One region of the Exiguobacterium artemiae 7-3 genome, then DNA from elsewhere that is predicted to be linked to it. Evidence: riboswitches for the same ligand, from Rfam matches in the RefSeq annotation. Region 1 holds a riboswitch; the other holds the start of a gene.

Region 1 (5,081 bases):
CTCGCTGATTTCCTTGAATCCGTATGCAGTCAAAAAGTGACGGGCTTTATAGTTCCGGGATTCGACATAGACTTCAATTGGAGATGCCCCTTGCAATTCCAGTTCGCGGATCAGCCGGCGTCCGATTCCGTTTTGTTGGTATTTCGGCAAGACATACAAACGGACGATTTCCCACGTTCCATCCACATCGATGGCGTGAATGAAACCGACAATTTCCCCGTCAATCAGTCCGACGTTGAAGTATTCCCCACGTGCTTCTTCCGCTGTTCGAATTGCCCGAACCACTTCTTCCTGCGGATACGCTTCCTGAACGAAATGGGCTTTCGAACGCTCCGAATAGATTTCCTCATATGTGTCCATCCAAGACGTGAGCGCAATATCATGAATGCGTGCTGCATCAGCCGGAACTGCTTCGCGTATCTCCATACCGAAATCCCCCTTTTCCTTTTACAGATTACAGACTCATGTTCTTTTACCCTTTTCTAGAAATTTCAGTCGTATCCCTGCAAAGTTCGGGAGAAACAAAAAAAGTTCAGAAACACCCTTTAACAGGATGTTTCTGAACAATGGATTATACGAAACGTTTTGCCTGCTCTTCAAGAGTAGCAGCTTTATCTGTCTGCTCCCATGGCAATTCGATGTCTGTACGACCGAAGTGGCCATAAGCTGCTGTCTGACGATAAATCGGACGGCGGAGATCAAGCATCTTGATGATCCCTGCAGGACGGAGATCAAAGTTTTCTGCGATCAATTCGACGAGTTGCGCTTCAGGAAGTTTTCCTGTTCCGAACGTATCGACTGCGATTGAGACCGGATGTGCTACTCCGATTGCGTAAGCAAGTTGAACTTCTGCTTTGTCTGCAAGACCAGAGGCAACCAAGTTTTTCGCGACATAACGTGCTGCATAAGCAGCTGAACGGTCGACTTTCGTTGGATCTTTACCAGAGAAAGCTCCACCGCCGTGGCGTGCGTAACCGCCATACGTATCAACGATGATTTTACGACCTGTTAATCCTGCATCGCCTTGTGGTCCACCGATGACGAAACGGCCAGTTGGGTTGATGAAGAATTTCGTGTCTGCATCGATGTACTCCGTCGGAATGACCGGAGCGATGACATGTTCTTTCAGATCCGCTTGGATTTGCTCAAGCGTCACTTCTTCTGCATGTTGCGTTGAGATGACGATTGTATCGACGCGAACAGGTTCATTGTTCTCGTTGTATTCAACCGTGACTTGCGTTTTACCATCCGGACGGAGGTAATCGAGTTGTCCTGTCTTGCGGACTTCTGCAAGACGACGAGCAAGTTTGTGTGAAAGTGAAATCGGAAGTGGCATGAGTTCAGGTGTTTCTTTCGTTGCGTAACCGAACATCAGACCTTGGTCTCCTGCTCCAATCGCATCGATTTCTTCATCTGACATGTTTCCTTCGCGTGCTTCAAGCGCCTGGTCGACACCGAGAGCGATGTCTGCTGACTGCTCGTCGATTGATGTCAATACAGCACAAGTGTCTGCATCGAAACCGTATTTAGCGCGTGTGTAGCCGATTTCACGAATGGTTTCACGAACGACTTTCGGGATATCCACGTAAGTTGATGTCGTGATTTCTCCTGCTACTAATACGAGTCCTGTCGTGACAGAAGTTTCTGCCGCAACACGTGCGTTTGGATCGGCTGCAAGAATTGCATCCAAAATTGAATCCGAAATCTGGTCACAGATTTTATCCGGGTGACCTTCAGTTACTGATTCCGACGTAAATAGTCGGCGATTAAGGTTTGTCATGTTTGACCCTCCCAAAAAAGAATTTGACGGTGTACTCATTTCCCCTAGTTGAGTGGGACGGTAAAATGAAAAAAACCTTTCCATGTCCAAAAATGGTCAGGGAAAGGTTGTGCGTTCTTCCTTTACCCTCTTATCGTTCGAAGTGTTTACTTCGCTTCAGGAGAGCACCTTTTCCTACATTAATGATGAAATTAATATAAGACGGTTGCCGGGTTTCTTCGGGCCTTGTTCCCTCCACCTGCTCAGAATAAGAGTATCCGTTACGAATTACATGATATAAACTTGTGTCCACTCTGTCAAGCAACGTTTTAATTTCTAGTCGAAAAAAATCAGAAGAGATGTTAAACTGTTAATGCTGAAAGCGTTTCCAGATAAATAGAAATCAGCGCATGAAAATGATTGCCCTATCATTAGTATGTCATATATAATAAATGTGTCATACTAATAGTAGAGCCAAAACCAACGTAGGGGAAAGGTGGGGTCAGGATGCCGATGACGGTCCTGAATATCGAAGAACTACTCAAGAAGGAGCATGTGTTCAAACAACTGTCCGTTGCTGAACTAGTCGAACATGCGATTCGTAACAAAGAAGGAGTTCTTGCAGAAAATGGTGCTTTGTCTGTAGAAACGGGGAAATTTACAGGTCGTTCACCGAAAGACAAGTTCATCGTCCGTGATCAATCGTGTGAGATGCATATCGATTGGGGTCATGTCAATCAACCGATGGAATCGGACAAATTCGAGCAACTGTTACAAAAAGTTCTTCGTTATATGAACGAAGCAGATCAACTCTACTACACAGAAGCTGCTGCTGGTGCCGATACGCATTTCACCCTTCCAGTGCGCGTCGTAACCGAATATGCTTGGCATAATCTGTTTGCGAAACAGCTATTCTTACGCGAATATCCTACGGTTGCGGCCTTTGAACCATTTACGGTCGTTTACGCACCACACTTTAAGGCGGATCCTGCGGTTGACGGGACAAACTCTGAGACATTCATCGCGATGTCATTTGAACACCGTATCGTCTTGATTGGTGGAACCGAGTACGCCGGAGAAATCAAAAAATCAATTTTCTCTGTCATGAACTATCTCTTGCCACAACAAGAAGTGTTGTCGATGCACTGTTCAGCTAACGTTGGACATGAAGGTGATGTCGCGTTGTTCTTCGGGCTATCCGGGACTGGTAAGACCACCCTGTCTGCAGATGACAGCCGTCAATTGATCGGCGACGATGAACACGGCTGGTCACATGACGGCGTCTTCAATATCGAAGGCGGATGTTATGCGAAGACCGTCAACCTGTCACGTGAAAAAGAACCACAAATCTTTGATGCGATCCGTTTTGGTACCGTTCTTGAAAATGTTGTCCTCGACGACACCCGGATTCCGGATTATGATGATACGTCAAAAACGGAAAACACACGCGCGGCTTATCCGATTACTGCCATCGACAACATCGCTATCCCGTCTCGTGCCGGTCATCCGAAAACAATTGTTTTCCTGACAGCGGATGCTTACGGTGTGTTGCCTCCGATCAGTAAACTGACAAAAGAACAAGCGATGTATCACTTCTTATCAGGTTATACATCAAAACTTGCCGGAACGGAGCGCGGCGTCACAGAACCGGAAGCAACGTTCTCGACGTGTTTCGGTTCACCGTTCCTACCGTTGATTCCAGAAAAATATGCGACGATGCTCGGAGAACTGATTGATCGCCACGGCGTCACAGTCTATCTCGTCAATACAGGTTGGACCGGTGGAGCTTACGGTACCGGCAGCCGGATGAAACTCGCGTATACACGGACGATGGTCAATGCGGCCGTCAACGGTCTGCTCACAGATATCCCGACAGAAGAACATCCGATTTTCGGTCTGCATATGCCGATTGAAGTCCCTGGTGTTCCGACCGATTTACTCAATCCGGTCAAGGTCTGGGCGGATCCATCCGTTTACGAACAACAAGCGACTGCACTCGCTCAAAAGTTCACGCAGAACTTCGCACGTTTCGAAAGTGCGACCGATGCCATCAAAGCAGCTGGTCCTCGCGTTTAAAAATATCAATAACACTAAAAAGGTTGAGCTCCTTAACGGATGCTCAACCTTTTGTGTTAGACGATTGAATCTGTCTTGTCCTGTAAATGAAGTTCCTTTTGAGAGAGCCAAACTTGGCTTTCCTTCAGTAACTCGTAGGCGCGGCGCTTCGCAATCCCGAATCGGTTACTCAGCATCTCGAATCGTTCAAATTCTCCTCGGTCTGCGCTGATTGCGAGCAACAGGCAATCTCGAAACGGATGATCCTCGCCTTGCAAAACGTTTTTCAATGCCGGTTCAATCGGAAGCTGATCAATGATTTCATCAATATCTACGGAAAGTAACGCATCGATATGCGACAGCAATCCAATCATATAGGCGCTTTCTGCTTTCAGTGTCTTCGTTTCCCTAGCAAACAACTCGCATAGTTTCGCACAATGCAACGACGAACGTAATAATTCATCTGACCATTTGTATGGACTTGCGAGTTTCATTTCACGCAAGACGATTAACGAAATCCAGCTTTTCAGTTGCGAAAAGCCTAATAAGGAAATCGCCTGACGGACAGAACTGACTGTGTTTCGAAGACCGATTCCCGGAGAATTGATCAATTGCAGTACTTGCACGCTGATGTAGGGATTTCTTTCGATTTCATCGACGACGTCGTCATAATGATCGTCTGTATCCAACCATTTCAACATCTTCAACAGCACAGGTACTTGCGGAGGAACCGCCTTTCCTTTCATCAACATCGGTTTGGCATAAAAGTATCCCTGAAACCAGTCATATCCCATCTCAAGGCTTCTCGTATGGTCTTCATGTGTTTCGACCCGTTCTGCCAAAAAGCGCATATGCGGATAATTCCGCTTCAAGATATGTAAGATTGCACTTTGTTCGCGTGGATTGATGGCTTCGATATCAATTTTAATTAAATCAATCAAATCAAACAGTTCAGCGCCATGATGACGCAACAAATCCGTCACGAAATCATCCAGTGCCAATACGAAGCCCGCTTCTTTCCACTTCTGAAGCGTCAGGAGCATGTCAGCATCAATCTGTACCGTCTCTAATACTTCAATCACGAATTGGGTCGGATCCAAATGATCAATCAGTTCAGACTGTAACAAATCACCCGTGAAATTAATGAATAATCGTTTTCCTTCTGCTACACGATCTACTCCCAGATGAATCAGTGTATTCGTCAATACATCCATCGTCGCTAAGTCACCATCAAAGACTTCAGGTGCTTCAACGGAACGATAGAGGA
Region 2 (5,081 bases), 250 kb from region 1:
ATAGACATACAAGTACGGATCTTGAATCGCTAAATCACGATAAATGCCGTAAACCATGACAGGATGTGCTTTCCGTAAGTCAATTAATTTCCGGTAAAAGGCCAGCACGGAATCCGGATCCTGCTCTGCCGCTTCGACGTTGATTTCACGGTAGTTCGGATTGACCGTCATCCACGGTATCGAAACGGTAAAACCGGCTGCTTTATCCGCATTCCATTGCATCGGTGTCCGGGAGTTGTCACGTGCCCGTAACTGCATCGATGACAGAACCGTTCCGGGTGATTCGCCGGTCGCAACCCGCTCGGCGTATTGATTCCGAAACGCAACGTCCTGATAGGACTCCGGATCAGAAAAACGGATGCCGGTCATACCGATTTCTTCCCCTTGATAAATGTACGGGATGCCGGGTAACGTATGGAGCATCAACCCCAGCAACTTGGCACTTTCGACGCGATACCGTTCGCTTCCGAAACGCGTCACCTGACGCGTGTGGTCATGGTTGTTCAAAAACTGGGACGCGACGCCGCTTGGATAAAGTGCTTCATGCCAGCGTTTTTGAATTTGTTTGAAACGTGGCAAATCCATCGTCTCCATATCATCTGCGACCTCAAAATGAAACAACGTCCGCAATTCATTCCGTTCTTCACCGACGTACAGCAATCCGTCTTCCGGTCCGACGAACGGAATTTCACCGACCGTAAAGAGGTCCGTTCCCGCCAGGACTTCTTGGTGCATCTCCTGCAACAATTCGTGAATGCCCGGTTGGTTCCCTAAGTACGATAAATCCAAAGGATCCGCGACATCGTCATACGTCGCCCGTTTCTTGATCAGGTTGATGACGTCCATCCGGAAACCGTCGATGCCTTTATCCGCCCACCAGCGCATCATCGAATAAACAGCTTCCCGGACAGCCGGATGTTCCCAGTTCAAGTCCGGTTGCTCCGATGCAAACGAGTGGAAATAATACTGCTCGCGTGTCTCATCCCATGTCCACGGGCTCGGTGCAAAATACGACCGCCAGTTATTCGGAGGTGTTCCTTTTTCCCCGTCCTGCCAAATGTACCAATCGGCTTTCTCGTTCGTTCGACTGCTGCGGGATTCCTTAAACCACGCATGTTGATCACTTGTATGATTGACGACTAAATCAAGAATCAATTTCAGATTCCGTTCATGAGCTGCTGTAATCAACTCTTCCAAGTCGGACATCGTCCCCGCTTTTTCCATGATGGTATAGTAATCGGAAATATCGTACCCGTTATCAATATCGGGTGATGTATAACAGGGATTTAACCAGATGACATCGACACCAAGAGATGCGATGTAATCCAACTTTTCAATCACCCCGCGTAAATCGCCCATCCCATCTCCGTCCGAGTCCTTAAAACTGCGCCAATATACTTGATAGACAACAGCTTCTTTCCACCAGGTCCGATTCATCCCCATCATCTCCTTTATGATTCAATCGTATTCTAATTCAGTGTATCAAAAACATGAAAGACTTCGGTTCTTTTTACCAATTATCAGCAATTATTAAAAAATCCTTTTCTTTTTTCTGAAAATTCGTTATCCTTGACGACAATACCCAACAAGGAGGAAAACAGATGAAACATTTTGCCCCATCGATTGCGATTGATCGGTTACCTGCTCCGGTCTTCGCCGAGCTTGCTCAGCGGATCGGTGCCGTCAAAGCCGCCGGCCACGATGTCATCACGCTTGGTCAGGGAACACCGGATCAGACGACACCTGTACATATTCTAGATGCTTTAAAAGAGGCGATTAATGACGCGGCAAACCTCCAGTATCCGCCGTTTCGCGGCCATGATTTCCTCAAACAGGCCGTTGCCGATTTTTATCAGACGGAGTTCGGCGTGACGATTGATCCCGCTTCTGAGGTCGCCATTCTGCTCGGCAGTAAAGCCGGTATCGTCGCTTTACCGCAAACCATCGTCAATCCCGGCGAAGGTGTCATCGTTCCGGATCCCGGCTATCCGGATTACTTATCCGGTGCAGCACTTGCCGGTGCTTACCCGATCACGTTACCGCTCCTTGCGGAAAATGCTTTTTTACCTGACTACACGTTACTCGATACGACGGATGTCGAACGGGCCCGGATGCTGTTCCTCAACTATCCGAGTAACCCGACCGGTGCGACGGCGACGGCGGAAGCCTTTGAGCAGACCGTTGCCTTCGCTGACGCAAACGATATTTGTGTCGTCCATGATTTGGCGTACGGCGGAATCAGCTTTGACGGTCCGACTAGAAGTTTCCTCCAGACAGAAGGGGCGAAAGACGTCGGAATTGAACTGTTTTCGTTATCGAAACGCTTTAACATGTCCGGTTTCCGGATTGCCTTTGCGATTGGTAATCCGTCCGTCATCTCAAGTATCGAGACGTACCAGGAACATTTATACGTCAGTGCCTTCACACCGATTCAGCACGCAGCGACCGTTGCTCTCTCCAGTGATCAAACATGCGTCCGTGAACTCAGTGCTCTGTACGAAGCCCGTCGTGATGCCTTGTTCGGTAAGTTACAGGAGATTGGTTGGGAAGGACCGGTTCCGGGTGGTTCATTCTTCGTCTGGTTACCCGTCCCGTCTGGTTTTACCTCACAAAGCTTTACCGACCATTTGCTTGACGAGGCCCATGTCGCCGTCACACCGGGACATTTCTTCGGGGAATACGGCGAAGGCTATGTCCGGATCAGCCTGATTGCTGATGCCGATCGATTGGTCGAAGCTGCCGAACGGATTGGTCAGCTCAATCTGTTTCAGCAAGCCGTTGCGGAATAATTCTGAAAAAACGTTTGACAAATGGGAATGATTTCCGTTACAGTAAGTCCCAACAGCATAATTACTTATCGAGAGCGACCGAGGGATTAGGCCCAACGACGTCCGGCAACCACCTTTAAGGAACGGTGCCACATCCTACAGAATGTTTCATTCTGAGAGATAAGTTACGAAATCTTACACTTCGTCGCTTTTTTCTGGTTGCTCTTAACTGGAAAAAAGCGATTTTTTTGTATAGGGAGGAAACGACAGATGATTGAATTTAAAGGCATCACCAAACGGTTCGTTCGTGACCGGACACCGATTTTCGCATTACGCGATGTCAACTTAACGATTCAGCAAGGTGAAATCTTTGGCATCATCGGTGAGTCCGGTGCCGGAAAAAGTACGTTACTCCGGTTGATTAATGGACTGGAGACGCCGACACAAGGAACGGTCAAAGTATCGGGCATCAACCTGTCCGACCTCTCAAAAGGCAGCTTACGCGAACTACGACTGAAGATCGGGATGATCTTTCAACACTTTCAACTGATTCAATCGCGGAACGTTTCCGACAACATTGCGTTCGCCTTAAAAGCAGCCGGCGTTAAACGCAGTGATTTCCCAAGCCGGATCAAAGAACTCGTCGCCCTGGTCGGACTTGAAGGATTCGAGACGAACTTTCCGAGCCAGCTCAGCGGTGGTCAAAAGCAACGGGTCGGGATTGCCCGCGCCCTTGCCAATAATCCGAGTGTCCTGTTGTGTGATGAAGCAACGTCAGCTCTTGATCCGGTCACGACACTGCAAATCCTGGAACTGCTGAAAGACTTGAATGAACGACTCGGCCTGACAATCATCCTCATCACCCACGAGATTGATGTCGTCAAACAAATCTGCCACCGCGTTGCCGTCATGGCGCAAGGCGAAGTCGTCGAAGTCGCAAGTACATACGACTTATTCAGTCAGCCGACCCATGATGTCACAAAACATTATGTCGATACGGCACTTCAAATTGAATTACCGGAACGCATCTTACGGACGACACCCGGTAAAATCATTCGCCTGCAATTCACGGGTGAGAAGACCGGCGAAAGTACGTTATCGGAAGCGATCAAACAGTTTGATATCTCCGTCAGTATTCTCCACGGCAAGGTCGATTATATCCAAAACGTCGCCTTCGGAGTCCTGATCGTCAGCTTGACTGGTCCGACGCTTCACGTGAATAAGGCCCTGACATGGCTTGAAGAACAACTCCACACACTTGAGGTGATCCAGGATGTGGCTTGAACGAATCGAAACCATGTTACCGGATCTTACAAAAGCTTTAGCCGAGACGGCCCTGATGGTCGGGATTTCACTGGGCTTTGCCCTCGTCATCGGCATCCCGCTCGGAATTTTACTTTTCATCACGGACCGGGGACTGTTTTTCCAAAACGTCGCCGTTCGCAGCATCTTGGACTTTTTCGTTAATATCGTTCGTTCGTTACCGTTCATCATCTTGCTCGTCGCGCTGATTCCACTGACGCAATTGTTGCTCGACAATACGATTGGTCCGACAGCCGCTTCTGTCAGCTTAAGTGTTGCCGCCATTCCGTTCCTCGCCCGACTCGTCGAGACATCACTCCGTGAGATTCCACCGGGCTTGATCGAAGCTGCTGAGGCATGCGGCGCAACACCGTTTCGTATCATCATCAGCGCCCTGTTACCGGAAGCCCTTCCCGGAATCATCCAAGCGGTGACGTTGACGACGATCAGCCTGATCGGCTTTTCTGCCATGGCCGGCATCGTCGGCGGCGGCGGTGTCGGCGACCTCGCCATCCGCTTCGGTTATTACCGGTACGATAACGTCGTCATGATCGTGACGATCATCGTACTCGTCGTCATCGTCCAAAGTATTCAAGGACTCGGCAATCAACTTGCCCGCCGTGCTGATAAACGTTAACTACAAATAGAAAACCTTAAGGGAGAGAATGAAAATGAAAAAACGTTATGCCTTTTTAGCAACAGGATTACTGGGAGCCGGGATTCTTGCCGGCTGTGGCGACAGCAGTGCGAAAGAAGAAACCAAGTCGATTAAGATCGGTGCGACGAGCGGTCCTTACAGTGACATGGTCAAAGAAGCGATTCAGCCTGGTCTTGAAAAGAAAGGCTATAAAGTCGAAATCGTTGAATTCAGCGATTACATCCAGCCGAACATCGCGCTCGGCAGCGGCGACATCGACGCGAACTTGTTCCAACATTCGATCTATCTGAAGACGTTCGCGAAGGAAAAGAATCTCGATCTTAAAGGGCTGATCACTGTTCCGACGGCACCGA

What was found. Region 1 has a riboswitch for S-adenosylmethionine ahead of metK (methionine adenosyltransferase). Riboswitches for the same ligand answer to the same signal wherever they lie in the genome.
Region 2: linked by a shared signal. The riboswitch ahead of P402_RS0103625 (methionine ABC transporter ATP-binding protein) and the one ahead of metK (methionine adenosyltransferase) in region 1 are both predicted to bind S-adenosylmethionine.

Annotation. Positions count from the first base shown of each region.
Region 1 is NZ_KK211190.1:770,250-775,330, reverse strand. It holds gene P402_RS0104885 (GNAT family N-acetyltransferase) at 1-426, opposite strand, end outside; gene metK (methionine adenosyltransferase) at 572-1,780, opposite strand; SAM riboswitch class I at 1,908-2,034, opposite strand; gene pckA (phosphoenolpyruvate carboxykinase (ATP)) at 2,267-3,835, shown strand; gene P402_RS0104870 (EAL and HDOD domain-containing protein) at 3,892-5,081, opposite strand, start outside.
Region 2 is NZ_KK211190.1:525,201-530,281, reverse strand. It holds gene P402_RS0103635 (alpha-glucosidase) at 1-1,437, opposite strand, end outside; gene P402_RS0103630 (aminotransferase class I/II-fold pyridoxal phosphate-dependent enzyme) at 1,602-2,789, shown strand; SAM riboswitch class I at 2,852-2,955, shown strand; gene P402_RS0103625 (methionine ABC transporter ATP-binding protein) at 3,039-4,052, shown strand; gene P402_RS0103620 (methionine ABC transporter permease) at 4,042-4,707, shown strand; gene P402_RS0103615 (MetQ/NlpA family ABC transporter substrate-binding protein) at 4,742-5,081, shown strand, end outside.